3 regions of the Geodermatophilus sp. CPCC 206100 genome follow, and region 3 is predicted to be linked to each of the others. Evidence: riboswitches for the same ligand, from Rfam matches in the RefSeq annotation. Region 3 holds a riboswitch; each other region holds the start of a gene.
What was found. A riboswitch is a leader RNA that binds a small molecule or an ion and turns the genes downstream of it on or off. The one in region 3 is predicted to bind S-adenosylmethionine.
Positions count from the first base shown of each region.

Region 1: it holds a riboswitch for S-adenosylmethionine, as region 3 does, so the genes downstream of both, PGN05_RS19080 (bifunctional o-acetylhomoserine/o-acetylserine sulfhydrylase) here and thrC (threonine synthase) in region 3, are expected to answer to the same signal.
Region 2: it holds a riboswitch for S-adenosylmethionine, as region 3 does, so the genes downstream of both, metF (methylenetetrahydrofolate reductase [NAD(P)H]) here and thrC (threonine synthase) in region 3, are expected to answer to the same signal.

Region 1 covers NZ_JAQISV010000043.1:31,438-40,729, forward strand. Annotated here, with positions in the region: gene PGN05_RS19035 (hypothetical protein) at 1-312, opposite strand, end outside; gene PGN05_RS19040 (VOC family protein) at 309-710, opposite strand; gene PGN05_RS19045 (hypothetical protein) at 829-1,197, shown strand; gene PGN05_RS19050 (hypothetical protein) at 1,236-1,754, shown strand; gene PGN05_RS19055 (mechanosensitive ion channel family protein) at 1,804-2,709, shown strand; gene PGN05_RS19060 (hypothetical protein) at 2,706-3,224, shown strand; gene PGN05_RS19065 (ABC transporter substrate-binding protein) at 3,339-4,283, shown strand; gene PGN05_RS19070 (amino acid ABC transporter permease) at 4,299-5,261, shown strand; gene PGN05_RS19075 (amino acid ABC transporter ATP-binding protein) at 5,279-6,031, shown strand; SAM riboswitch class IV at 6,077-6,192, shown strand; gene PGN05_RS19080 (bifunctional o-acetylhomoserine/o-acetylserine sulfhydrylase) at 6,237-7,529, shown strand; gene metX (homoserine O-acetyltransferase MetX) at 7,532-8,647, shown strand; gene PGN05_RS19090 (gamma carbonic anhydrase family protein) at 8,651-9,229, opposite strand.
Region 2 covers NZ_JAQISV010000012.1:25,272-34,563, forward strand. Annotated here, with positions in the region: gene PGN05_RS06790 (putative quinol monooxygenase) at 1-142, opposite strand, end outside; gene purU (formyltetrahydrofolate deformylase) at 472-1,344, shown strand; gene metF (methylenetetrahydrofolate reductase [NAD(P)H]) at 1,406-2,443, opposite strand; SAM riboswitch class IV at 2,497-2,605, opposite strand; gene PGN05_RS06805 (hypothetical protein) at 2,848-3,132, shown strand; gene PGN05_RS06810 (aminomethyl transferase family protein) at 3,245-4,603, opposite strand; gene PGN05_RS06815 (MarR family winged helix-turn-helix transcriptional regulator) at 5,002-5,970, opposite strand; gene PGN05_RS06820 (tripartite tricarboxylate transporter substrate binding protein) at 6,237-7,244, shown strand; gene PGN05_RS06825 (tripartite tricarboxylate transporter TctB family protein) at 7,354-7,917, shown strand; gene PGN05_RS06830 (tripartite tricarboxylate transporter permease) at 7,955-9,292, shown strand, end outside.
Region 3 covers NZ_JAQISV010000020.1:107,703-116,994, reverse strand. Annotated here, with positions in the region: gene PGN05_RS11720 (alpha/beta fold hydrolase) at 1-2,387, shown strand, start outside; gene PGN05_RS11715 (ABC transporter permease) at 2,387-3,256, shown strand; gene PGN05_RS11710 (HAD family hydrolase) at 3,290-4,114, opposite strand; gene PGN05_RS11705 (hypothetical protein) at 4,153-5,034, opposite strand; SAM riboswitch class I at 5,160-5,287, shown strand; gene thrC (threonine synthase) at 5,300-6,601, shown strand; gene PGN05_RS11695 (cold-shock protein) at 6,802-7,002, shown strand; gene groL (chaperonin GroEL) at 7,278-8,906, shown strand; gene PGN05_RS11685 (glucose-6-phosphate dehydrogenase) at 9,038-9,292, opposite strand, start outside.

The sequences.
Region 1 (9,292 bases), on a different contig from region 3:
ACCCAGCCACGTCGACCGGTAGCGGCCCAGCGCCTCGTCCCAGAACCGGAGGCTCATCCCCCACTCGCCGTCCGGCGCGCCCTCGGCGCGGGCGGCCCGGGAGGGGCTGATCCACACGTCGGCCAGCGCCCGCCCGTCCAGCGCCCAGCCGAAGTGCCACTCACCGTCACGCTCGGTCTCGGTGCCGTCGGCCGCGACGTCGGTGACCCGGAGCTGCCAGCTGCCGACCAGCGGGGCGAACACCGCCAGCCGGTCGGCCAGCTCCGGGCGGGGCGCCGCGGCCGGGAAGACCTCCGCCAGCGGGCCGGTCACTGCACCGCGGCCGGGTCCATCCACATGGGCTCCCAGACGTGCCCGTCGGGGTCGGCGAAGCTGGCGCCGTACATGAAGCCGTGGTCCTGGGGCGGCAGCCAGGGCTTCCCGCCGTGCGCGAGGGCGCGGGAGACCAGCTGGTCGACCTCCTCGCGGCTGCTGCAGGAGAGCGCCGTCAGCGCCGTCGGGGCCTGTGCCGGGTCGCCCACCTGGCCGCCCGGGACGAAGTCGGCGAAGCGGTCCCGGCTCAGCAGCATGACGACGATGTTCTCGTCGACGACGACCGAGGTCGTCCGCTCGTCGGAGAACTGCTCGTTGAAGGAGAAGCCGAGCCCGGCGTAGAAGGCCCGCGCCGTCTCGATGTCCCGCACCGCCAGGTTGAGGAAGACCTTGCGCACGTCGTGCTCCCGTTCGTCCGCGGGGCCCGGCCGGCCCCGTCGCAGGTAGGACGGGCGATCCCCCGGGAACTCATCGCCCGGCTGCAGCGGCCCGGGACCGGCAGGGACCATGGACGGCGTGACCGAGCCCCGACCCCCGTGGTCGACCCGCCGCCGTCGGCTGCTGGCCGGGCTCGCCGTCGGCGTCGTCCTCGGCCTGCTCGGCTCGGCGGCCCTCCCGGCGGAGTACGGCGTGACGGCGCTGTTCCTCGCCGGGCTCTGCGGCTTCCTGCTGGTCGTGGCGCTGGTCGTCTTCCTCGTCGTCCCGGGGCCGGACACGCTGGCCGAGCTGCTGCGCACCCCGCCGCTGGCCGGGGCGGTCCTCGTCGTGTCGGTGCTGCTCGTGCTGTCCAACCCGGCCGGCGAGCTGCGCCTGCTGTGGATCGTCGCGGCGGTCGCGGCCGCGGCGTGGACCGCGTTCGCCGTCTGGGCCACCCGGCACTCCTGAGCGAGGGCGCCCGGCTGCCCGACGGCAGACTGCGGGACATGGAGCTCCCCGCAGCGCTGTACGAGCCGGTCGACGGCGGCTACCGGGCCACCGCGCTGACCATCGGCCCGTGGGACCCCGGACTGCAGCACGCCGGCCCGCCCGCCGCGCTGCTGGCCCGCGAGGCGGAGCGGTCCACCGGGATCCCGGACGGGCAGTTCCGGGCCCTGGAGTGGCGGTTCGCGCGCGGCTCGTTCAACGCGCCCGGCCCGGCGGCGGCCTGGACCCGGACCCGGTGCGCCCTCGTGGCCGGCGAGCCGATGACGCCGCTGCAGCACCTGCTGGTCATGACCGACGCCGCCAGCGGCATCTCCGCCGTCCTGGACTGGACCCGGGCGAGCTTCGCCAACGTCGACCTGAGCGTCGCACTGACCCGGCCGCCGGCCGGGGAGTGGCTGGGGGTGGACGCCGCGACGACGATCGGCCCGGCGGGCGCCGGCCAGTGCTTCGCCGACCTCCACGACGCCCGCGGGCGGGTGGGCCGCTCCACGCAGTCGCTGTTCGTCGAGCTCCGGTGACGGGGGCCGCGCTGGCACCGCGGACGGCGGCCGGGGAGGCTGGGGACCGATGGATGCGCTGACCACACTGCTCGACTGGCTCGCCGGCCGCGGGCTGGAGATCGTCCTCATCATCATCGGCTCGGTGCTGCTGGCCCGGTTCGTCGCCTGGGTGGGCCTGAAGATCACCGACCGCATCGACGCGGAGGCCACCGGCGGCGACGCCCTCGTCCGCTCCGAGGCGGCCAAGCACCGGCACTCGCTGACCCAGGTGCTCACCTGGACGCTGATCGTGCTCATCTACGCGATCGCGGTCTTCTTCGTCCTCGACCGGGCCGGCATCCCCATCGGCGGGCTGGTCGCGCCGGCGACCGTGCTCGGCGTCGGCCTCGGCTTCGGAGCCCAGCGGATCGTCGGCGACGTCCTGGCCGGGTTCTTCATCATCACCGAGCGGCAGTACGGCTTCGGGGACGTCGTCTCCATCCAGGTGGTCGGCGGCGGGGACCCGGCCACCGGCACCATCGAGGACGTCACCCTGCGGGTCACCCGGCTGCGCTCCCCCGACGGCGAGGTCGTCACGCTGCCCAACGGGCAGATCGTCAAGGTGGTCAACCTCTCCCGCGACTGGGCCCGCGCCGTCATCGACGTCCCGGTGCCGACGACGACGGACGTCAACCGGGTCAACGAGGTCCTCCGCGAGGTCGGCGCCGACGCCTTCCGGGACGAGCGGATGCGGCCGCTGCTGCTCGACCCGCCCAGCGTCATGGGCGTGGAGACCCTCGACCTCGAGCAGGTGAACGTCCGCATGGTGGCCCGCACGCTGCCGGGCAAGCAGTTCGACGTCGGCCGCGACCTGCGCGCCCGCATCGTGCTCGCGTTCCACCGCGCCGGCCTGAACCTGCCGCCGCCGACGTCCCCCGTGCCGACCGGGGACGCCGAGGACGCCGGAGCCCGCGCCGGGGACGGCGCCCGGTGACCGGCCCCGAGAGCAACCCGCCGACCCGGGAGATCCCGGCGACGTCCCCGACGACGCCCTCGGTGAGCACCGCCCCGCCGGCCGGCGCCGAGCGGCGCCGGCGGTGGTGGTCGTTCGTGCCGCACCACCTGGGCCGGGCCCGCACCTCGACCCTGGTCCTCGCCGTCCTCTTCGTCGGGCTGCTGTCGCTCTACCTCACCGTCCGCCCGGACGTGACCGCGGTCGGCACCACCGTCCCGGTCGAGGAGACCGCCCCGGCGCCCGTGGTGCCGCTGCCGGTCGAGCCCGAGCCGACCGAGCCGACCGAGCCGGCACCGACGACCCAGCCCGCGCCGACGACGACCCCGACGCCGCCCGCCGGGACGACGACCAGCGCCCCGGCGGAGCAGACCACCGACGCCCCGACCGGGGAGCCCACCGGCTCCGGGCCCCCGACGAGCAGCGCCCCGGTGGAGCCCGGGACACCGGCTCCCGAACCCGGCAGCCCGGCCACTCCCGCCACGCCGACGCCGTGACGGGGGCCACGACCGCACACGGGCGGGGGACTCGGCGCGCCAGGCAGGCTCCCCGCAGGGCAAGATCGTGCACCCCGCACCTCTGATCACGAGGCGCAGCTGGAGGGAGAGCTCGTGTCCAACCGTTCCCTGACCCGGCCGGGCCGGGCCGCCGCCGCGACCGTCGCCGGCCTCACCCTGGTCCTCGCCGGCTGCGGGGAGGACTCCGGCGGCGACGCCGGTGGCAGTGGCGGCGGCGGTGGGGCGGCGGCCACCAGCGAGCCGCTGCCCAGCGTCGAGGCCGACGACGCGCTGGCCGCCCTGGTGCCCGCCGACGTCGCCGAGGACGGCGCCCTCACCGTGGGCAGCGACACCAGCTACGCGCCGAGCGAGTTCCTCGCCGAGGACGGCGAGACGATCGTCGGCTTCGACGTCGACCTGTTCACCCTCGTCGCGCAGAAGCTCGGGCTGGAGGCGCAGTTCCAGACCGCCTCGTTCGACTCGATCATCGCGGGCGTGGGCTCGGGCCGGTACGAGGTCGGGGTCTCCTCGTTCACGATCAACGCCGAGCGCCTGCAGGAGGTGAACATGGTCAGCTACTACTCGGCCGGCACCCAGTGGGCCACCAAGGCGGGCAACCCCGACGGCGTCGACCCGGACGAGGCCTGCGGCCTGACCATCGCCGTCCAGCAGGGCACCGTGCAGCTCGACGACGTCACCGCCCGCTCCCAGGCGTGCGAGTCCGCCGGGCAGGACCCGATCACGATCAACCAGTACGAGCTGCAGAGCGACGCGACCGCCGCGATCGTCTCGGGCGCCGCCGCCGCCGGCCTGGCCGACTCCCCGGTGATGGCCTACGCCGTCCAGCAGACCGGTGGCCAGCTGGAGCTGCTCGGCGACATCTACGACGCCGCGCCCTACGGCTACGTCATCCCCCAGGACCAGGCCGAGTTCGCCCAGGCCGTCGCCGACGCCGTCCGGGCCCTGATCGACGACGGCACCTACGCCGAGGTCCTCGAGCGCTGGGGCGTGGAGGACGGCGCCATCGACGACCCGACGGTGAACCCCACCGTCGGTTGACCGGAGCCCCCAGCCATGGCCGCCGAGGCCCCTGACACCACCCGGCCGGCACCGCCCGAGCACATCGCGGCGGTGCCGGTCCGGCACCCGGGACGGTGGATCGCCACCGCCGTCATCGCGGTGCTGGTCGCGATGTTCGTCCACATGCTGGTCACCAACCCGGTGTTCCAGTGGGACTTCATGCTCGACAACATGTTCAGCGCGCCGGTGCTCCGCGGAGCCCGGACGACGCTGCTCATGACCGTCCTCGCCATGGCGCTGGGGGTGCTGCTCGGCATCGTCCTCGCCGTCATGCGGCTGTCGCCGAACCCGGTGGTGTCCGGCGCCGCGTGGACCTACATCTGGTTCTTCCGCGCCATCCCGCGCATCGTCCTGCTGTTCTTCGTCGCCAACCTCGGCGCGCTCTACGGCACCTACGAGTTCGGCATCCCGTTCGACCAGCAGATCATGGGCTGGCTGGGGCTCTCCGGGGACATGCGCTTCCTCGGCCTCGACGGCAACCAGATCTTCGCCGGCTTCACCGCGGGGCTGCTCGGCCTGGTGCTCTCCGAGGGCGCCTACATGGCCGAGATCGTGCGGGCCGGCATCCAGTCGGTCGACCCGGGCCAGGTGGAGGCGGCCAGCGCCCTGGGCATGAGCCGCGGCAAGGCCATGCGCCGGATCGTGCTGCCCCAGGCCATGCGGGTGATCATCCCGCCGACCGGCAACGAGACCATCGCGATGCTCAAGGACACCTCGCTGCTGATCGCCGTCCCGGTGAGCACGGAGCTCAACTTCCAACTGCGCGCCATCGGCAGCCGCACCTTCCAGATCATCCCGATGGCCGTGGCCTCGATCCTCTGGTACCTGGCCCTGGCCAGCCTGCTGATGATCGGCCAGCACTTCCTGGAGAAGCGGTTCAGCCGGGGCTTCGGCAGCCGGGAGACCCGCGCGCAGCGGGCCGCCCGCGAGGCCCGCGAGGTGGGGAGCTCGAAGTGAGCAGCGCGGTGCAGCCCATGGTGCGGGCCGAGGGGGTCTGCAAGTCCTTCGGGCACGTGGAGGTGCTCAAGGGGATCGACCTGGAGGTCGCGCCCGGCGAGGTGGTGTGCGTGATCGGCCCCTCCGGGTCGGGCAAGTCGACCTTCCTGCGCTGCATCAACCACCTGGAGAAGGTCACCGCCGGGCGGCTGTGGGTGAACGGGCACCTGGTCGGCTACCGCGAGCGGGGCGGCAAGCTGCACGAGCTGCGCGACAAGGAGGTCGCCGCGCAGCGCCGAGACATCGGCATGGTCTTCCAGCGGTTCAACCTCTTCCCGCACAGGACCGCGCTGGAGAACGTCATCGAGGCGCCCACCCAGGTGAAGGGCCAGCGCAAGGAGGAGGCCCGCCGGCGGGGGGTCGAGCTGCTCGGGCGCGTCGGGCTGGGCGACCGCGTGCACAACTACCCGAACCAACTCTCCGGCGGCCAGCAGCAGCGCGTCGCCATCGCCCGGGCGCTGGCCATGGAGCCGCAGCTCATGCTGTTCGACGAGCCGACCTCGGCGCTGGACCCGGAGCTGGTCGGCGAGGTCCTCGACGTCATGCGCGGGCTGGCCGAGTCCGGGATGACGATGGTGGTCGTCACGCACGAGATGGGGTTCGCCCGGGAGGTCGGCGACTCCCTCGTGTTCATGGACGACGGCGTGGTGGTGGAGGCCGGCCACCCGCGCGAGGTGCTCGGCAACCCGCAGCACGCCCGCACCCGGGCCTTCCTCTCGAAGGTCCTCTGAACCGGTGTTCCACGGGGGACGTCGGCCTGCCTAGGATCACGCCTGGCTCACGAGAGGCAGTGCAAAGCACCTGGCTGGCTGCCCGGCAACCTCGACTCCGTCCGAGGTGCTCCAGGGGAAGAGCCGGCTGGCCGGCGTCCGCCGTCCGGCAAGGACGGAGCTCCTCGCGCGCCGCGGGGTCTCCCGATCGAGAGGAGACCGGCGCATGACCGACCCCCAGAGCTGGAGCTTCGAGACCCGGCAGATCCACGCCGGCACGAGCCCCGACCCGACCACCGGGGCCCGTGCCCTGCCGATCTACGCCACCACCGCCTACCAGTTCCGCGACGCCCAGCACGCCGCGGACCTGTTCGCGCTGGCCGAGATGGGCAACATCTACACCCGGATCATGAACCCGACGCAGGACGCGCTGGAGCAGCGCGTGGCGTCGCTCGAGGGCGGCGTGGCGGCGCTGGCGGTGTCGAGCGGGCAGTCGGCCACGACCCTCGCGCTGCTCAACGTCGCCGAGTCCGGCGACCACGTCGTCGCCTCCGCCTCCCTCTACGGCGGCACCTACAACCTGCTGCACCACTCGCTGCCCAAGCTCGGGGTGTCCGTCTCCTTCGTCGAGGACCCCGACGACCCGGAGAACTGGCAGTCGCTGGTCCGGGAGAACACCAAGGCCTTCTTCGCCGAGACGATCGGCAACCCCAAGGGCGACGTCCTCGACATCAGCGCGGTGTCGGAGGTGGCGCACCGCAACGGCGTCCCGCTCATCGTCGACAACACGATCGCCACCCCGTACCTCATCCGGCCGATCGAGTTCGGCGCGGACGTCGTCGTGCACTCGGCGACCAAGTACCTGGGCGGGCACGGCACCGTGATCGCCGGGCTGATCGTGGACGCCGGCAACTTCACCTGGACCGGCGGGAAGTTCCCCGGCTTCACCGAGCCCGACCCGACCTACCACGGCGTCGTCTACGCCGACCTCGGCGCACCCGCCTACGCCCTCAAGGCCCGCGTGCAGCTGCTGCGCGACCTCGGCCCGGCGATCTCCCCGTTCAACGCCTTCCTCGTCGTCCAGGGCATCGAGACGCTGTCGCTGCGCATGGAGCGGCACGTGGCCAACACCCTGCGGGTCGCGGAGTTCCTCGAGGCCCACGACTCGGTGGACCGGGTCAACTACCCCGGCCTGGCCTCGTCGCCGTGGCACGCGGCGCAGCAGAAGTACGCCCCGCGGGGCGCCGGCGCCGTCCTCACCTTCGAGCTGCACGGCGGGGTGGAGGCCGGCAAGCGCTTCGTCGACGCGCTGGAGCTGCACAGCCACGTGGCCAACATCGGCGACGTGCGCAGCCTGGTCATCCACCCGGCGTCGACCACGCACTCGCAGCTGACCCCCGAGGAGCAGCTCACCACCGGGGTCACCCCGGGCCTGGTCCGGCTGGCGGTCGGCCTCGAGGGCATCGACGACATCCTCGCCGACCTGGAGGCCGGCTTCCGCGCAGCGAAGGGCGCCTGACCGTGGGCGGGGCCCGGGTCGCCCCCTGGGCCCCGCCCCGGCCCGGCGGCTGGCGTGAGGGGGATCCGGTCGGCGACCGGCGGTTCCTCGACCTGCCCGGGCCGTTCGGGCTCGAGCTGGGCGGGTCGCTGCCGGCCGTGCGGGTCGCCTACGAGACCTGGGGGACGCCGGCGCCCGGCGGCGGCAACGCCGTCCTCGTCGAGCACGCGCTCACCGGCGACAGCCACGTCACCGGCCCCGCCGGGCCCGGGCACCCGACGCCGGGCTGGTGGGCGGGGCTGGTCGGGCCGGGGGCGCCGCTGGACACCGACCGGCTGTTCGTCGTCTGCGCCAACGTGCTCGGCGGCTGCCAGGGCACGACCGGCCCGTCCTCGGCCGCTCCGGACGGCGCCGCGTGGGGGTCCCGCTTCCCCGCCGTCACGGTGGGCGACCAGGTGCGGGTGGAGGCGGCCCTGGCCGACGCCCTCGGCGTCGGCCGGTGGACGGCGGTGCTCGGCGGCTCGATGGGCGGCATGCGCGCGCTGGAGTGGGCGGTCGCCCTGCCCGAGCGGGTCGAGGCGCTGTTCTTCCTCGCCTCGGGCGCCGCGGCCACCGCCGACCAGATCGGCACGCAGACCACCCAGCAGGCCGCCGTCCGCACCGACCCGGCGTGGGCCGGCGGGGACTACCTGCCCGGCCCCGGGCCGGTGGGCGGGCTCGGGGTGGCCCGCCGGATCGCGCACCTGACCTACCGCAGCGCCGACGAGCTGCAGCAGCGCTTCGGCACCGCCGTGCAGGGCGACGGCCGGTTCGCCGTGGCCTCCTACCTCGACCACCACGCCGACAAGCTGGCCGGCCGCTTCGACGCCGGCAGCTACGTCGTCCTGACCGAGGCCATGAACACCTGGGACGTCGGCCGCGGCCGCGGCGGCACCCCGGCGGCGCTGGCCCGGGTGACCGCGCGGGCGGTGGTGGCCGGGGTGGACAGCGACCGGCTCTACCCGCTGGCCCTGCAGCACCAGGTGGCCGACGCGCTCGGCGTCCCGCTGCGGGTGATCCCCTCGCCGTACGGCCACGACGGCTTCCTCATCGAGCTCGACGCCGTCGGCGCCCTGGTCCGCGAGCTCCTCGCTGACTGAGACTCAGTCCATGGCGTCGCCGGGGGTCAGCCCGGCCGGCGGCAGCGGCTGGCGGACGACCGGCCGGACCCGGCGGGCCGCGGGCAGCCGCTCGGTGTAGCTGGCCGCGTTGCCGCGGATGTGCGCCAGGTCGTCCTCGGTGGCCTGGCGGATCACCTTGGCGGGGATGCCCGCGACCAGCGACCCCGGCGGCACCTCGGTGCCCTGGGTGACCACCGCGCCCGCGGCGACGATCGACCCGGAGCCGATGTGGGCGCCGTTCATCACGACGCTGCCCATCCCCACCAGCACGTCGTCGTCCACGAGGGCGCCGTGCAGCACCACGTTGTGCCCCACGGTCACCCCGCGGCCGATGACCAGGGGGGACCCGGGGTCGGAGTGCAGGGTGCAGCCGTCCTGGATGTTCGAGCCCTCGCCGATCTCGATCACCTCGTGGTCGGCCCGGGCGACCGCGCCGTACCAGATGCTCGACCGTGGCCCCATGGTCACGGCGCCGACGACCACGGCCGTCGGCGCGACGAAGGCGTCCTCGTCGATCTTGGGGGCGCCGAAGTCCAGCTGCGCGATGTAGTTCTCCGCCACGCCGGTCAGCACAGCACAGGAGGGCCGTGCGCGCACCGGTCGAGCGCACGGCAGGATCAGCGC
Region 2 (9,292 bases), on a different contig from region 3:
CGGTCGCGCGGTCGGCGAGCATGGACAGGCCGACGCAGCCGTCCAGCGCCCGGACCGTGGGCATGACCTCGTCGTGGACGTAGGTGGTCGTCTGCTCGACCGACCGCGGGTCGCCGTGGATCGTGGTGGATCGGGCGTACATCGCAGCCACTCGTCCTCCGGGGTTCTCGGGGCGGCGCCGCCCCTGCGGCAACGCCGACCGGCACAGGGTGCCCGGACTCCGGGCAGGGAGCAACACGGTGCCAGGGGCGGCGCGACCGCCCGTCGGCCGGCTCCCGGCTACGTCGATTGTCGCGGTCCGGCCGGCACGTTCGCCGGTGCGCGAGGGTCATCTGCGGCATGCCGGCACAGCCCCCGCCCCTTAACCTCCCTCTGGGACCGCCTCGTCGCAGGGTTCTCCGCGGGGACGGCGGCCACGACCTGACCACGGCCGACCAACCGGCCTCGCGATCCACCGAGTTTGGAGGCGCAATGACGCGGCCCGCCGACGCTCAGCACGGTGTCCTGGTGCTGTCCTGCGAGGATGCCCCGGGCATCGTCCACGCGGTGTCCGGACTGCTCGTGGACGAGCAGTGCACCATCGTGGAGAGCCACCAGTTCGACAGCCTCACGAGCGGCATGTTCTTCATGCGCGTCGAGTTCGCGCACGTCGACGGTGCCCCGCTGGACCTCCCCGCCCTGCGCGAGGCCCTCCAGCCGATCGCCGAGCGCTACCAGATGGAGTGGCGCCTGGACGACGCCTCCCGGAAGCAGCGGGTGATCATCATGGTCAGCCAGTACGCGCACGCCCTCAACGACCTGCTCTTCCGCAACTCGATCGGCGAGCTCAACCTCGACGTCGTCGCGATCGTGTCCAACCACCCGACGCTCAAGGGCATCGCCGACTTCTACGAGATCCCCTTCCGCCACATCCCGGTCACCCGCGAGACCAAGCCCGAGGCCGAGGCGGAGCTGCTGGAGATGGTCCGCTCGGAGGGGGTCGAGCTGGTCATCCTGGCCCGCTACATGCAGATCCTCTCGGACACCCTGTGCCGGGAGCTCAACGGTCAGGCCATCAACATCCACCACTCGATCCTGCCGAGCTTCAAGGGCGCCCGCCCGTACCACCAGGCGCACGCCCGCGGGGTCAAGTTCATCGGGGCGACGGCGCACTACGTCACCGCGGACCTGGACGAGGGCCCGATCATCGAGCAGGAGATGCTCCGGGTGAACCACTCGCTGAGCCCCGACCAGCTAGCCTCGCGGGGCCGGGAGGCCGAGATCCGGGCGCTGGCGCGCGCGGTCCGCTGGCACACCGAGAACCGCATCATCATCCGCGGGAACCGCACCGTCGTCTTCGAGTGAGGCGGGCGGTCCCGGTCGGAGGTGCCGCACGACGGCCTCCGACCGGGACCGGCCGCGCTCCTCAGGCGACGTCCTCGGTGGCCGACCCGGCGCCCGGGAGGTCCCCGCTCCGGGCCAGGTCCGCGCACACCTCGCGGGTCGCCGCCGCGCGGTTCATCGTGATGAAGTGCAGGCCCGGGGCCCCCTCCCCGAGCAGCGTCCGGCACAGCTCGGTCGCCACCTCGACGCCGAGGGCGCGCACCGCGGCCCGGTCGCCCTCGACCTCGGCGAACCGCGCGGCCAGCTCGGCCGGGAACGCCTGGCCGGAGAGCTGGACGATCCGGGCGATCTGCCGGACGTCGGTCACCGGCATCACCCCGGCGACGATCGGCACGTCGCAGCCGCGGGCGGCCACCTCGTCGCGCAGCCGCAGGTAGTCCTCGGCCCGGAAGAACATCTGGGTGATCGCGAAGTCGGCGCCGGCCCGGCACTTGGCCACGAACCACTCGACGTCGCTCGCGCGGTCCGCCGAGCGGGGGTGGCCCTCCGGGAAGGCGGCGACGCCCACCGAGAAGTCGCCCGACGCGGAGACCAGCTCCACCAGCTCGGCGGCGTGACGCAGCCCGTCGGGGTGGGCGACCCACGCCGCCTGCGGATCGGCGCCGGGCGGGTCACCGCGCAGGGCGAGCACGTTGCGCACGCCGGCGGCGGCCAGCCGGTCGATGACGTCGCGCAGCTCGGCGACGCTGTGCTCGACGGCGGTCAGGTGCGCCAGCGGCGTCATCGTGGTCTCGCGGACGATCCGCTCGGCCACCGCCAGGGTCCCGTCCCGGGTGGAGCCGCCGGCCCCGTAGGTCACCGAGACGAACGAGGGGTGCAGGCGCTCCAGCTCGTGCAGCGCCGTCCACAGCTGGGCCTCGCCGTCGGCCCCCTTGGGCGGGAAGAACTCGAAGGACAACGTCGGCCCCTCGGCCAGCAGGTCCCCGATGGCGGGGGACCGGTGCCCGCGGGTCGCTCGCGCCGTCCGGGCCCCGTGGTCCCGGACGGAGAACGGCCGATCGGCGTGCTGGTCCGGCGGGTGCGGGCCGCCGGCCTGGGGCAGCCGGGTGCTGGGGGGCACGGGCGTCTCCTCGACGTCGCTGCGGAGCACAGGACGACCGGGACGGCGGAACGCTCCTGCGCTTGCCCTGCGGGTGCAGGGCCAGGTCGTCACCCGGGGCACCCCGCCGCAGTGGAGGGTTGCCGGCCAGCAAGCCGGGGCTCGTCACTGGCACTCAAGACCTGGACGCAGGCTAGGGGCGGATCGGCGAGAGGGTCAACTCGACCCGCGTCAACGCGCGTTCCGTGTCGCGGAAGGCGCGCTGGTCGTGCGGGGAGGGGTGAGCCCGGGATGTGGCCGACGTCACGATCTGGACACGCACGGGTGCGCCGGGCCGTGTGACTGGTGGGGCTGGCGGGACTCTTGGGACGCGGCCCACACGGATGGCGTTCCGGGCCAGCCCCACGGAGGAGTTGAGTTCGGCGATGGTCGAAGCTGGTAGGTGTCCCGGAGGCAAGCACCTGGCCCCGAAGGCCGGTGGGTCCTGCGCCTGCGGGATGGTCACGCGCATCCCCGCCCGCACGCGGCCCGCCGCCGGCCCGCCGCCCGAGGTGCTGGCCCTGCTCGCGCAGTGCCTGGACGACGGCTCCGATGCGCTCGACGCCGCGGCCTCCGGGCTGCTCCGGGAACGGGCCGACCGGCTCGTGGCCGCGCTGGCGACCGCCGGGCTGCGGCTCAGCGCGGGGGCGCCGGAGCGGCTGTCGGCCTGACCGGCGGTCCCGGGGGAGGCCGGCCGTCCGCACGACGGCGGGGCCACCGCGGGCGCTGGGGACCAGCGCCCGTGATGGCCCCGCGGGGTGTCGCCGGGGTAGGCGACGGCGCTCAGCGGACCGGCGGCCGCGTGCTCACCGTGGCGCGGATCGTCGTCTGGACGTGGCGCTCGACGGCCTGCTTGGCCGTTCCGCCGTTCTCCTCGCCCCAGAGCAGCGTCACCTCGGTGCCGTCCTGGGCGGCCGTCTCGTCGACCATGGCCACCGACATCCAGGCGCCCACGTTGACCGTGTAGCCGCACATGTTGGAGATGCCCACGAGGCGGTCGTCGAGCAGGACCGAGTCGGTCTGGACCCGGGCGTAGCGCCCCAGGGGGGTGTCGAGGTACTTCGCCCGGTTCTCCCCGTCGAACAGGCTGCTGGCGTACACCCGGGCGACGTCCTGCTCGTTCCAGCGCAGCCACACCTTGCGCCGGTGCGGCTGGTCGCTGATCTGCTCGAGCGCGCTGCGGCCGATGAAGTCGTGGTCGAACTTCACGAGGTGCCCGTAACCGAAGTCGTAGGGGGTCACGTAGTAGTCCTCGATGTCGTCGGACCGGAAGCTGCCCCCGACCGACAGCGTGCCCTCGTACCCGTTGCCCGGGAGCCACTCGCGGTAGGCCTTCAGCCCCTCGCCCGTGTAGACCGCGGCCGTGGGCTGGGCCTGGTAGCCCGACTCGATGCTGCCGGTGTAGTAGGCGAGGGCGCCGCCGCGGACCAGGCCGAACTCCTCGCCGGCGGCCAGCAGCGCGTCCAGGAACCGCATGCCCTCGGACGCCGGGCCCCAGATCTCCATGCCCATGCTCTCGGCGCCCGGGACGCCGGCCATCGTGTGCGACAGCGCCCGGACCGGGACCCCGCCGACGGTGAACTCGGTCATGGCGAAGAACGTGACCGCCTCGATGGGGCCGCCGTGGGCCTTCTCCAGGATCTGCTGGGCGTTGGGGCCCTCGATCTCGTAGCGGAAGGTGAGCCGCTGGGAGTTGTCGTCGGCGGTGCGCTCGTCCCGCACGATCTCGACGTCGTAGCCGCCGGTCTCGGCCTGGTACTGCACCCAGTTCGCCGCCGCGGCCGGTCCCACCAGGTTGGCCTCGTCCTCCTCGAGCCCGAAGAGGACGGCCGTGCCGATCATCTGGCCGTTCTCGTTGCAGGTCACGAAGTGCTTGGCCTTGTCCCGGCCGTACGTGGCGAAGCTGTTGGTACCGGTGTCCGAGAGCAGGCGCGTCACGTCCGGTCCCCGGAAGTAGACGTCGGTCATGTGGTGCGACTGGTCGAAGAGCACGGCCGTCTGGTGGATGGCCTCCTGCTCGTCCTGCCAGTTGGTGTGCTGGGCCGGGTACGGGAACTTGAAGCGCTTGGCGGGCGCCTCCCGCAGCATCCGCACCGGGCTCCCGATGCGCTGGATCTTGCTCTCGAGACTCTCGGTCGACATGCCTGGGTTCCTCTCGCAGAAGGTCGTCCGTGCGCTGTCACGAGGTGGGCAGCGGCACGGCTCGGAGGTCACGTGCTGGCGCGGGGCGGAAGCGGTCGCTCTTCTCCCGCCGGCCGCGAGAATGGCGTAGCTGCGGCCCCCGGTCCTCGGCGGACCGGGCTGCGGATCGCCGTCCGTGCGCTTCTGCAGGGAGGTGTCCAGCAGAGCCCACGAAAGGCATTCCTGACGCAGGTCGGACGCCCCGATACGACAACTCGCCGGTGTCGGAACATCTAGTCCGCGTACGAACTTTCGGCCGCGGCTGAAATGTAGGTCGCGCGGGGGAGGGTGTCAAGACCGGTACCGAGCGACTCGCCGGCCGGCCCCGAGGGGAGTTCCCGGGACACGCAGGGGAGGGGTCAGGAGACCCCGCCGACCAGGGTCGGTGCTCCGGCCGGGGCTCCGCCATCGTCGGCGTCGGCCTCGACCAGGCGCCGCAGTCCGCGGACGAACCTCGACCGCTGCTCGGGACCGAGCGGCTCGAGGTAGTCGGCGTCGACCTCGCGCACCAGCGGGGCCACGCGGTCCAGCAGGTCCCGCCCCTCCTCCGTCACGCGGAGGACCCGGCGCCGGCCGTCGGCGGGGTCGCGCAGCTTCCGGACCAGCCGCCGACGCGCCAGGCGGTCGAGCATGTCGGTCAGGCTCGCCTTGTCCAGGCTGATCAGCTCGCCCAGCGTGCGCTGGTCGATGTCGGTGCCCCCCAGCAGCGCGCTCAGGGCCAGCCACTGGACGTGCGTCACCGCGGGGACGTGCCGGGACCACAACCGGCCGTGGCGCTGCAGCGACCCGCGCAGCAGCCGGCCCAGGCCCCAGTGCACGTTGATCGGCGGGCGCACGCCGTCCGGGCTGGGGTTGACGTAGTCCTTCGGCACCTCGGTGCGCCCGGCGTGCGCGGTCGCCCGCAGGAGCTGCAGGAACTCCTCGCGCTGCGCCAGCGGGATGGGGCTCAGGACGCGCTCGTTGCCCTCGAGGATCAGCGGTGCCGACTCGTAGACGAGCGCGATCGCCGCCGGTGTCGGCCGCAGCTCGTCGCGCCGCAGGTCGTCCGGGTTCCGGGACACGACCAGGAGCTGCTTCTCGGCCAGCCGGGTGACGATGTCGGCCACGGTGGACTTGTCCACGAAGGTCGCCGTCGTGACGCCGCGCTGGTCGACGCCGGGCACACCCACCACGGCGCCCAGCACCGAGAACTGGGGGCGCGTGAGCCCGTAGATCTGTCCCAGGTCCAGCACCCGGGACTGCCGCTGGTGCAGCCGCCGGAGCATCTGGCCCACCGTGGCGTCGCTGCTCCCGGCCGCGGGCTGGCTGTCGTCGTCCTCGGCGCGCACGTCCCGACGGTAACGGGCCGGGCGGTCCGCGGGACAGTTCGTGTCCGGACAGACGTCCGCGGAGGACCTCCGGGAGTCGGCCTTGACACCACCCTGACCGAGACCTACGTTACACCGCGACCCGAAGAAGTTCGTAGGCGGATGACCTGCTCGGCCCTCCGCGCCGCTGTTCCGGAGTCCGGCTGGGAAGACAGCCGACCGGAGCGTGGGCGCCGCATTCGTCGTGCGTTCCTGCAATTGTCCCCGCCTGTGAGAGGAATCGTCGAATGATCTCCAACTGGGCTCTTTCCCGCGGACGGCGGCGCCTGTCGACCGTGGCGTGCCTGGCCTCCGTCGCGGTGCTGACCGCCGCGTGCAGCGCCGACGGCGACGGGGGCGGAGGTGGGGGAGGGGACGCTCCGGAGTTCCCCACCGACGACATCCGCGCGGTCATCCCGTTCGGCGCCGGTGGTGGCACGGACGCCGACGCCCGCGCGGTCCTGGACCCGCTCGACCAGCTGGTCGACGTCTCCGTCGTCCCCGAGAACATCGCCGGCGGCGGCGGGACGCTCGGCCTGATCGAGGCGATGACCGCGCCGGCCGACGGCCACACCCTCGCCCTCGTGTTCCCCTCGATCCACGCCTTCGGCCAGGTCGTGCAGGACGCGCCCTACGACCTGAACGAGATGCAGTACGTCGGCGGCTTCCGCGAGCAGTGGAACGTCATCGGCGTCGCGGCCTCCTCGGGCATCGAGACCTTCGACCAGCTGCTCGAGCGCGGCCAGGAGCAGGGCCGGCTGATCGTGGTGAGCGGCCCGGCGAGCAACTACCTGGTCACCGCCAAGGGGGTCGCCGACGCGGCCGAGGCCGAGTTCGACTCCCTCGGGTACGAGGGCGTGCCGCAGGCGTGCGCCGGCCTCGAGGCCGGCGACGGCGACTTCTGGATGGGCGGCGAGGCCGCCGCGCTCGGCTTCGGTGGCGGCATCAACATCCTGGCCGTGGCCGCGCCGGGGCGGATCGACACGATGCCGGACGTCCCGACGCTGGAGGAGCTCGGGCACGACGTCTACCTCGACCCGATCTCGGCGGGCTTCGCGGTCGCCCCGGACACCGACCCGGCGATCGTCGACCAACTGGAGGGTCTCCTGGAGGAGGCCGTCGCCAGCGACGCGGTGCAGGAGTACATCGAGCGGACCGACGCCGCCATCACCTGGATCCCGGCGGACGACTTCCGCGCCAGCGTGGAGGAGTCGGTGGCCGCAGCCGAGGAGAACGAGGACGTCCTGGCCGGCTGATCCGGCAGGACGGCACCCCACCGGGCCGGCCGGCCTCCCGCGAGGGGCCGGCCGGCCCGGGCCCACACGGACGGGTCCACGAGGCGAGAGCGAGAGTCGAGGAAGCACGATGGTCGGTTCGAACCGCTACGGCCCCCTGGTCCTGGTGGGCGCGATGCTCGCCCTGGGCGTCGTCTACGTCCTGGCGACGGTGACGTCGGACAGCCCCTTCGAGGCGAAGATGTTCCCCCTCGCCTGTGGCGTCTTCTTCGTCGTCCTCCTGGCGTGGGAGGGCGTCAGCCTGCTGGCCAAGGGGGCGCCGGCGCCGGACCCCGAGGCCGCCTCGGCCGCCCGGGCCGCCGACGCAGGACCGGTGCTGCCCGAGGAGTTCGCGCCGCCGGCCGGCACCGGAACCGGTGGGCAGGCCGACGAGGGGGCCGGCGGGGAACGCCGGCGGGTCGCGCGCTTCGTCGCGCTGATCGTGCTCATCGTGGCGTTCTCCTACCTCGCCGTCGAGGTCGACTACGTGCTGGCGACCGCCGGCTTCACGGCCGCCTCGATGTGGCTGATCGCGCCCGAGCGCAGTTCCTGGAAGGTCGTCGTCGGGGTGGCCGTCGGGTGCGTCGTCTCGGTGAACCTGCTCTTCGTGGGGCTGCTCTCGATCGACCTGCCCTCGCTCATCCCCGGCCTCTAGCCGCCGACCGCCGTCCACCGCAGCGAGGAATCCCCTGATGATCGATTCGATCCTGTCCGGGTTCGAGCACGTGACCCTCTTCAGCGTCCTGTGGCTCCTGGCCGGGGTGCTCCTGGGCATGGTGTTCGGCGTCCTCCCCGGAGTGGGCGGACCGTCGGGCATGACGCTGCTGCTCCCGCTGACCTACGGGATGGAGCCCTCGTCGGCCTTCGCCCTGCTCATCGGGATCTACCTGGGCGCGGTGTACGGCGGCTCGGTCACCTCGATCCTGCTGCGGATCCCGGGGGAGCCCATCTCGATCGCGCTCTGCTTTGACGGGTACCCGCTCACCCAGCAGGGCAAGAGCAAGGTCGCCCTCGGCGCCTCGATCATGTCCTCGGCCACCGGTGGCGTGCTGGGCGGGATCGCGCTGCTGGTCCTGCTGCCGCTGTTCGGGGTGGTCGCGCTCGCGCTGGACTCGGCCGCCTACTTCTGGATCATCGTCCTCTCGCTGCTGTTCATCGCGCGGGCGATCGGCAAGGACATGCGCAAGGGGCTCATCGCCGCCGCGGCGGGCCTCATCCTCGGCACCATCGGCATCGACCCGCTGGTGAGCGTGGCCCGCTACACCATGGACACCTCCTTCCTGCTTGGCGGCTTCCCGCTGCTGCCGCTCATGCTGGGGATGTTCGGCATCGCCCACATGCTGGAGCTCGGGCAGTCGCGGGCGATCGGCGGCAGCCACGACCTGAGCCGGGCCGCGGGCGGCAGCATGCTCGAGGGCATCCTGTCGGTCATCCGGCACTGGGGGACGACGGCCCGCGGCACGATCATCGGCGTGGTCGTCGGCGCTCTCCCGGGGCTCGGCTCGGCGAGCGGCAACATCATCGCCTACTCCAGCGCCCAGCGGGCGGCGGGCGAGAGCGGCCGCTTCGGGGAGGGCGACGTCCGCGGGGTGATCGCCCCGGAGGCGTGCAACAGCGCCTCCGTGGCCCCCTCGATGATCCCCACCCTCAGCCTCGGGGTGCCCGGCAGCCTGTCGGCCGCCGTCCTCATGGGTGCGCTGGTGCTGCACGGCCTCACCCCCGGCCGCGAACTCGTCCGGGATCACGCCGACGTCATCTACGGCATCGTGCTGTTCATGCTGCTCGGCGCCGCCCTGCTGCTCCCGCTGGCGCTGGGCTCGGTCCGGACGCTGGCCCGGTTCGCCTACATCCCGATGCACATCCTGGTCCCGGTGATCACCGTCATGCTGGTGTTCGGCGTGTTCGCCGACCGCCGGCTGGTCGACGACGTGCTGCTCATGGTCGGGATCGGGATCGTCGCCTACTTCATGGAGCTCTACGGCTACACCTCGGCGCCGCTGCTCATCGCGTTCATCCTCGGGCCGCTGCTC
Region 3 (9,292 bases):
ACGACCGGATCGACGCGATCGCCCCGCAGATCACCTGGAACTCGCTGACCGCCGCGCTGTTCCCGTCCCAGGTCGGCGCGGCCGACGGCGGCACCGTCGCCGCCACCCCGCAGGGCCCCGGTGGGGTCTACGAGCGGCTGTGGTCGGGGCTGTTCTTCGGCGTCGGCTCGGTGCCGACCGGCGGGCTGCTCGACGCGCTCGGCGCCGGCGCGGGGAGCGACGGCGCGGGGAGCGACGACGAGGGCGGGGACCCGGTCGCCGCCGCCGGCGGGGCGGACGGTGCGGGCCTGCCGATCGACCCCTCCTCGGTCGACCCCGCGCAGGTCGAGCAGCTGCTGACCTGCGGCCGCTTCCGCGCCGACATCTGTGCCGCCTACCAGGAGGCCGCGGCCACCGGCACGCTCACGCCGGCGATCGCCGCGGTGCTCGACCGCAGCAGCCCGGCCACGGTCCTCGACCGCATCGAGGCCCCGACGCTGCTCGTCCAGGGCACCCGCGACTCGCTGTTCGGGCTGGGCCAGGCCGACGCCAACGCCCGCGGCATCGCGGCCCACGGCACCCCCGTGAAGGTCGTCTGGTACGCCGGCGGCCACGACGACCAGGGCTCGGAGCGGACCCGGGAGCAGCTGCGCGAGCAGGTCGCCGGCTGGTTCGACTGGCACCTGCGCGGTGCGGGCGAGGACCCCGGCACCGGTTTCGAGTTCCCGGTCCCCAGTGGCGTGGGCGCCGGCGTCGGCAACGTGCAGGGCGGCAACCAGACCGTCTCCGCCCCCGCCTACCCCGGCCTGGCCGGCGCCGACCCCGCCGAGCGGGCGACGGTCGCGGTCAGCGGGCCGCTGCAGCCGGTGGTGACGCCGGCCGGTGGCACGCCGGCGGCGATCACGGTCGTCCCCGGCCTCGGATCGCTGAGCACGGCCCTCGGGGGCAGCGCCTTCGAGATCCCCGGCCAGTTCGCCGCCTTCGACAGCGAGCCGCTCGACGCCGCCGTCGAGGTGGTGGGCGCCCCGACCGTGGACCTCGCGGTCGCCTCCGCGCGCGGCAGCGCCACCCTGTTCGCCAAGCTCTACGACGTCGCGCCGGACGGGTCGATGACACTGCCGGCCGGCCAGGTGGCCCCGCTGGCGCTCACCGGGCTGTCGGCCGACCCCTCCGCGCCCACCCAGGTCCCGGTGACCCTGCCCGGCATCGTGCACCGCTTCGAGGCCGGCCACACGATGCGGGTCGTCGTCTCCTCGACCGACCAGGCGTTCGCGTTGCCGGCCGAGGCCACCGTCTACTCGGTCGCACTGGCCGACGGGGACGGCGCCGCGCTCGCCGTCCCCGAGGTCGACGGCCGGACCGAGGCCGCCGCGGGGACCTCGCGGTGGTGGGTGCTGCTGGGCGTGCTCGCGGCGCTGGGCCTGCTCGGCTGGCTGGCCGCGGTCCTCTGGGGCCGCCGGCGCCGGCGGCGGGTGTCGGCCGTCGAGCCCGACGGCGAGGACGTCCCCCTGCGCTTCACCGGCGTGACCAAGGCCTACAAGGACGGCTTCGTCGCCGTGCGCGACCTGTCCTTCGAGGTCCGCCGCGGCCAGGTGCTCGGCCTGCTCGGGCCCAACGGCGCCGGCAAGACCACCTCGCTGCGCATGCTCATGGGGCTGATCCGGCCCAACGAGGGGCGGATCAGCATCTTCGGCCACGCGGCCGGCCCGGGCGCACCCGTGCTCTCCCGGCTCGGCTCGTTCGTCGAGGGCACCGGCCTGCAGCCGCACCTGTCCGGCCGCGACAACCTGCGGCTGTACTGGGCGGCCACCGGCCGCCCGGCGGCCGACGCGCACATGGAGGAGGCGATCGAGGTCGCCGGCCTCGGCGCGGCCCTCGACCGGCCGGTGCGCCGCTACAGCCAGGGCATGCGGCAGCGCGTCGCGATCGCCCAGGCGATGCTCGGCCTGCCCGACCTGCTCGTCCTCGACGAGCCGACCAACGGGCTGGACCCGCCCCAGATCCACGCCATGCGCGAGGTGCTGCGCTCCTACGCGGCGACCGGCCGCACGGTGATCGTCTCCAGCCACCTGCTCAGCGAGATCGAGCAGACCTGCAGCCACGTCGTCGTGATGGCCAAGGGGCAGAAGATCGCCCAGGGCACCGTCGAGGAGATCGTCGGCACCGGTGGCGCGGTCCTGGTCGGCCTGGCCGACGACACCGAGACCGACCGCGCCATCGCCGTCCTCGAGGGGCTGCCCGGGGTGTCGGCGAGCCGCACCGACGAGGGGCTGGTCGCCGAGCTCGACGGCACCAGCCGGGGCCGCGCGCTGCAGGCGCTGGTGGAGGCCGGGATCGAGGTCGACGCCTTCACGCCACGGCGCCGGCTGGAGGACGCCTTCCTGGCGCTCGTGGGAGAGGAAGCCTGATGGAGACCGCACACGTGCAGCCCACCGGGGCCGTGGCGGGCTACCGGCCCGAGCGGACCCTGCGGCTGTCGGTCGAGCTGCGCCGGCAGTTCAAGCGGCGCCGCACCCTGGGTGTCTTCGCGCTCATGGTGGCCCTGCCGCTGATCCTCATCGCCGCGCTCCAGCTGGGCGCCAGCGAGGAGGCGGCGGAGAACGGCCGGCTCAACCTGGTCGACGTCGCCACCTCCAGCGGGCTGAACTTCACGCTGTTCGTGCTGTTCGCGACCACGAGCTTCTTCCTGGTCGTCGTCTACGCGCTGTTCTTCGGCGACACGGTCGCGGCCGAGGCGCAGTGGGGGTCCCTGCGTTACACGCTGGCCACGCCGGTGCCGCGGATGCGGCTGCTCCGGCAGAAGTGGTACGCCGCGCTGGTGCTCTCCGTCGGGGCGCTGGTGGCCCTGGTGCTCACCGGGCTGGTCGCCGGCGGCATCGCGTTCGGCTTCGACGCGATCCAGACGCCCATCGGCGTGACGCTCGGCCAGGGGGAGGGGCTGCTGCGGCTGGCCGGGATGGTCGGCTACCTCGCCGTCCACCTGCTCGTCGTCGGCACGCTGGCGTTCTGGTTCTCCACGATCACCGACGCCCCGCTGGCCGCGGTCGGCGGCGCGGTGTTCACCATGTTCGTCTTCGCGATCCTCGACCAGGTCGAGCAGCTGGGCGCCATCCGCGACTGGTTCCCGACCGCGGAGGAGTTCGCCTGGACCGACCTCCTGCAGACCCCCGTCGACTCCGGGGACCTGTTCCGGGGCGTCGTCCAGTCGCTGGTGTACGCGGCGATCTTCACCGCGCTGGCCTTCCGCCACTTCGCCCGCCGCGACGTCACCTCCTGAGCAGACCCGTCGGTTTCCGCGGAAACCGACGGGTCAGAGACTGGCGCGGACGGCCTGGGCCCAGCCCTCGCCCATCGGCTCGTCGGTGACCGTCACGTTGGGGACGGCGGCCAGCAGCTCGGCCATCCCGTCCACGCGGGCGCCGTTGGCGGTGATCCACAGCCGGCCGACGGCCGGGGCCATCTCCAGGTCGCTGACGCTGTCGCCGATCGCCACGGCGGCCTCTGGCGGGAGCCCGCGCCGGTCGAGGTCCCAGGCGATCGCGGCGCCCTTGGAGATGCCGCGCGGCATCAGGTGGTAGACCCGGGGCGGCAGCGCCTCGGGGGCCAGCGTCATGCGGGACGTCGCGGGGACCGACCCGTTGTCGTTGAGGGTCAGCCACCCCAACCCGCGCCCGGCCAGCGCGGCGTCGACGGCGAGCGGGTCCACCCGGCCGCGCAGCAGCGCGTCGGTCGTGTGCGTGGCGTGCCACGGCGCGTGCCACTCCAGCCGGCCGGGGTGGGCGGCGATGAGGTCCTCGACGACCCCGAGCTCGGCCATCACCTCCATGGGCGCGCGGCCGGCGTGCTCGGCGGGCAGCTCGCCGGTCAGCCGGTGCACGCCGCGGCCGCCGTCCCAGCCGACCACCGAACCCAGTTCGGCGATCGCGCCGTCCGCGGCGAAGATGCGCGCGGCCTCCACCACCTGCTCGAAGGTGCGCCCGCTGACCAGCACGAGGGCGACGCCGGCCCGGTGCAGGTCGAGCAGGGCCGCGGCCGGATCGGCGGTCAGGTCGCGGGTCGCGGTGTGCCAGAACGACCCCCGCGGGCCGACCATCGTGCCGTCGAGGTCGGTGTAGACGACGCGTGCCGGGGTCACCGGGACATCCTGGCGTCCCGCCCCCCCACCGCCCCCGGTCACCCCGTCGGCGCGCGGCAGGTGTCCACGGCGAAGGTCTCCAGCTGCCGGCGGACGTCGTCCGCGGGGGTGAGGACGACGGTCCGCGGCGCCGCCTCCCCGACGGCGAGGACGAGCCCGATCAGGCCGGTCGTGTAGCTCTCGCCGAGCGCGTGCGGATCGCACCGGGCCGGGACCATGCGCAGGGCGAGGTCCACCGTGGGCTGCCGGTCCAGGGTGGGCAGGGGGCCGACGGCGGAGATGCTGTAGATCGTGTTGGGCGCGGTCCCCGTCACCCGCACCGGCTCGCTGCCGCCGACGCGGCGGAACCGGACGTCGACGTCGAGGGCCGGCCCGGCGGGGGGCCCCGCCGGCCGGACGCCGACCACCTCGATCGCCACCTGGCGGTACAGCTCCTGCTCGGCGCAGTCGGACGCGTGCAGCCTGCGCACGAGCCCGCCGTCGTCGAGGGGGACGGTGACCTCCCGGCGGGCGCCGGTGCCGTCCCGCACCCGGACCCTCGCCGACGGGGCCGACGGCGCTCCCGCGCAGTCGCTCGCGCCCGCGACCACGGGCAGGTCCAGCGGCGTGCCGGGACGGAGCTCGGCGTCCCGCGGGTCGGCCGGCGCGGTGGGCAGGCCGTCGACCACCAGCTCGAGGGCCTCCACCACCAGGCCGCCGGTGTCGGCGGTGAGGCGCACCTGCAGGCGCCGGCCGGCCACGTCGCGGCGGAACTGCAGGAGGCTGCCGCTCAGCCCGCCCGGTTCCGGCTGGGCGGAGGAGCGGCTCGCCGACGGTCCCGCCGCACCCGGGTCGGCCGCCGGCCCGGTCTCGCAGGCGGCCGTGGCCAGGACCAGCAGGCAGGCGACCGCGAGCCGGCTGCCCCGGGCGACCAGGTGCACGGAGCACCCCTCCTCTGCGGTCCGGACCGCTGGATCGTGGGCGCCCCCGGCCGCCGGGTCAACGGGCTCCGGCTCCGGCCCGACCCCGGGTCGCCGCTTGCCGTGCGGGTACAGTCGGCCCGTTCCACTCATCCAGAGGGGCAGAGGGACACGGCCCGATGAAGCCCCGGCAACCGCCGTCCGCGCACCGCGCGGCGGAAGGTGCCAATTCCGTCCCGCGCGGCTCGACGGCCCGGTGCGGGGAAGATGAGGAGGTAGTCGTCGCATGACCCTGACCGCTCCCGGTTCTGTCCAGGCCGACTCCAGCGCCGGCGGCCCCATCCCGCCGTGTCCGGCCCGCGGGCTGGTGTGCCGCAACTGCGGCGCCACCTTCGGCCTGGTCGCCGAGCACGCCTGCGCCGAGTGCTTCGGCCCGCTCGAGGTCGACTACGACCCCGAGCTCATGCGGGCGGTCACTCGCGAGCAGATCGAGGCCGGCCCGCAGAACATCTGGCGCTACGTGGCGCTGCTGCCGGTCGGGCAGGACCCGGCCGGTCGCGTCTCGCTCGACCCGGGCCTGACCCCGCTCGTGCGCGCGGACCGGCTCGCCGCGGAGCTGGGCATCACCGGTGGGCTGTGGGTGAAGGACGACTCGGCCAACCCGACCCACTCGTTCAAGGACCGGGTGGTCAGCCTCGCGGCCACCGCCGCCAAGCGGCTGGGCTACACCAAGATCGCCGCCGCCTCGACCGGCAACCTGGCCAACTCGGTGGCCGCACACGCGGCGCGGGTCGGCATCCCGTCGTTCGTGTTCATCCCGAGCGACCTGGAGCCGGGCAAGGTCGTGCAGTCGGCGGTCTACGGGCAGACCCTGGTGGCCGTCGACGGCTCCTACGACGACGTCAACCGGCTGACCAGCGAGCTCGCCGAGACCGACGAGTTCGAGGACACCGCCTTCGTCAACCAGAACGTGCGGCCGTACTACGCCGAGGGCTCGAAGACGATGGGCTACGAGATCGCCGAGCAGCTCGGCTGGCGGATCCCGGCCCAGGTCGTCATCCCCATGGCCTCGGGATCGCTGCTCACCAAGGTGGACAAGGCCTTCCGCGAGCTCACCGCCGCCGGGATCGTCGAGGCGAGCGAGTGGACGATCTTCGGCGCCCAGTCGGCCGGCTGCGACCCGATCGCCACCGCCTTCGACAACGGCTGGGACGTCGTCAAGCCGGTCAAGCCGACCGGCATCGCCAAGTCGCTGAACATCGGCAACCCCGCCGACGGGCCCTACGCCCTCGACGCGATCCGGCGCACCGGCGGAGCCGTGGGCAAGGTGGGCGACGAGCAGATCGTGCAGGGCATCCGCGACCTCGCCCGCACCACCGGCGTCTTCGCCGAGACCGCCGGCGGGGTGACGATCGCGGTGCTCCGCCAGCTGGTCGAGGACGGCCGGCTGGACCCGGCGAAGGAGACCGTCGTCCTCAACACCGGCGAGGGGCTCAAGACCCTCGACCCGCTGGAGCCGGTCGTCGGCCCGACCCACCGGGTGGAGCCGTCGCTGAGGTCGGTGCGGGCCGCGGGCCTCATCGGGTGACCGAGTAGCGTTCGCGGCGAACCCGGACGGGGGACGGCGTCCCCCGTCCGGTGAACGCGTGGGTGAGGTTGCTCTCACCTCGCCTTTCGTGCTGTACGTTCTGCCGCGGTTCGCGTTCCACGTTCGTGTTCGACGGGCGGAAGAGCGAGACCCGGCCCCTGGTTCGGGGGTCGTCCGCCGCACGAAACGTGGGAGCACACGTGGCACAGGGCACCGTGAAGTGGTTCAACGCCGAGAAGGGCTTCGGCTTCATCGCCGTCGACGGCGGTCAGGACGTCTTCGTCCACTACTCGGCCATCCAGATGGACGGCTACAAGAGCCTCGACGAGGGCCAGCGGGTCACCTTCGAGGTCGTCCAGGGCGAGAAGGGACCGCAGGCCGACGGCGTGCGCACCGCCTGAGTCCCGACGTCCCGCCGAGGCCCGGTTCCCCGCGAGGGGGCCGGGCCTCGGTCGTGTCCGGGGGCCTGGAACAGCGGCCGCCCACCCCCCGTTCTTGCACTCGGCAGGGTCGAGTGCCAGACTCTCGGTTGGCACTCGACAGTGCCGAGTGCCAATCAGGTCGGATGCGGTGAGGCACGGGTGTGTGGGCCGACGGAGTGCCCAACCACCGGTGTCGTCCGTCGCGGGCGCCGAACCCGGCCGTGCAGCGATCCATGCATGGAGGACATCACCACATGGCCAAGATGATCGCCTTCGAGGAAGAGGCTCGCCGCGGCCTCGAGCGCGGGATGAACACCCTCGCCGACGCCGTCAAGGTGACCCTCGGTCCCAAGGGCCGCAACGTCGTCCTCGAGAAGAAGTGGGGTGCCCCCACCATCACCAACGATGGTGTGAGCATCGCCAAGGAGATCGAGCTCGAGGACCCGTGGGAGAAGATCGGCGCCGAGCTGGTCAAGGAGGTCGCCAAGAAGACCGACGACGTCGCGGGTGACGGCACCACCACCGCCACCGTGCTCGCCCAGGCCCTCGTCCGCGAGGGGCTGCGCAACGTCGCCGCCGGCGCCAACCCGATGGCCCTGAAGAAGGGCATCGAGAAGGCCGTCGAGTCGGTCACCGAGTACCTCCTCTCGACCGCCAAGGACGTCGAGACCAAGGAGCAGATCGCCGCCACCGCGTCGATCTCCGCCGCTGACCCGGCCATCGGCGAGCTCATCGCCGAGGCGATGGACAAGGTCGGCAAGGAAGGCGTCATCACCGTCGAGGAGAGCAACACCTTCGGCCTCGAGCTCGAGCTCACCGAGGGCATGCGCTTCGACAAGGGCTACATCTCGCCCTACTTCGTCACCGACGCCGAGCGCATGGAGGCCGTCCTCGACGACCCGTACGTGCTCGTCGTCAACAGCAAGATCAGCTCGGTCAAGGACCTGCTCCCGCTGCTGGAGAAGGTCATGCAGTCGGGCAAGCCGCTGGCCATCATCGCCGAGGACGTCGAGGGCGAGGCCCTGGCGACCCTGGTCGTGAACAAGATCCGCGGGACCTTCAAGTCCCTCGCGGTGAAGGCCCCCGGCTTCGGTGACCGCCGCAAGGCCATGCTGACCGACATCGCCATCCTCACCGGTGGCCAGGTCATCAGCGAGGAGGTCGGCCTCAAGCTGGAGTCCGCCGGGACCGAGCTGCTCGGCCGCGCCCGCAAGGTCGTCGTCACCAAGGACGAGACGACGATCGTCGAGGGCTCCGGCGACAGCGACCAGATCGCCGGTCGGGTCAACCAGATCCGCGCCGAGATCGAGAAGTCGGACTCCGACTACGACCGCGAGAAGCTGCAGGAGCGCCTGGCCAAGCTGGCCGGTGGCGTCGCCGTCATCAAGGCCGGCGCCGCGACCGAGGTCGAGCTCAAGGAGCGCAAGCACCGCATCGAGGACGCGGTGCGCAACGCCAAGGCCGCCGTCGAGGAGGGCATCGTCGCCGGTGGTGGCGTCGCCCTGGCGCAGGCCACGGCCGTCGCGTTCGACAAGCTCGAGCTCACGGGTGACGAGGCCACCGGTGCCAACATCGTGCGCGTCGCGCTCGAGGCGCCGCTGAAGCAGATCGCCATCAACGCCGGCCTCGAGGGTGGCGTCGTCGCGGAGAAGGTCCGCAACTCGGAGACCGGCTGGGGCCTCAACGCCGCCAGCGGCGAGTACGTGGACCTGGTCGCCAACGGGATCATCGACCCCGCCAAGGTGACCCGCTCGGCGCTGCAGAACGCCGCCTCGATCGCGGCGCTCTTCCTCACCACCGAGGCCGTCATCGCCGACAAGCCGGAGAAGGCCGCCCCGGCCATGCCGGGTGGCGACGGCGGCATGGGCGGCATGGACTTCTAAGAGGACCACGTCGCCCCCCACGACACGCTCCGCGCGCCGTGGGTCCCTGCGACGTAGCCCCAGTCCGTCACCTGCAGGGGCGGTCCGCTTCGGCGGGCCGCCCCTGTCGGCGTCCGGCGGAGCGGCGGCGCTCAGTCCCCGCCGTCGCCGAGCAGCCAGCCGCCCGGTCCGGCCAGGGCCTGCGCCTCCGCCGGTCCCCACGAGCCGGGTGCGTACCGGTGCACCGGCGGGCGGTCCTGCGCCAGCGGGGCGAAGGCCGCCCACGCGCTGCGCAGCCCCGCGCTGCTGGTGAACAGGGAGCGGTCGCCGATCAGGACGTCGTGCAGCAGTGAGGCGTAGGGCGGCAGCGGCTCCCCGCCGGGGACGTCGGCCAGCTCCAGCGTCGC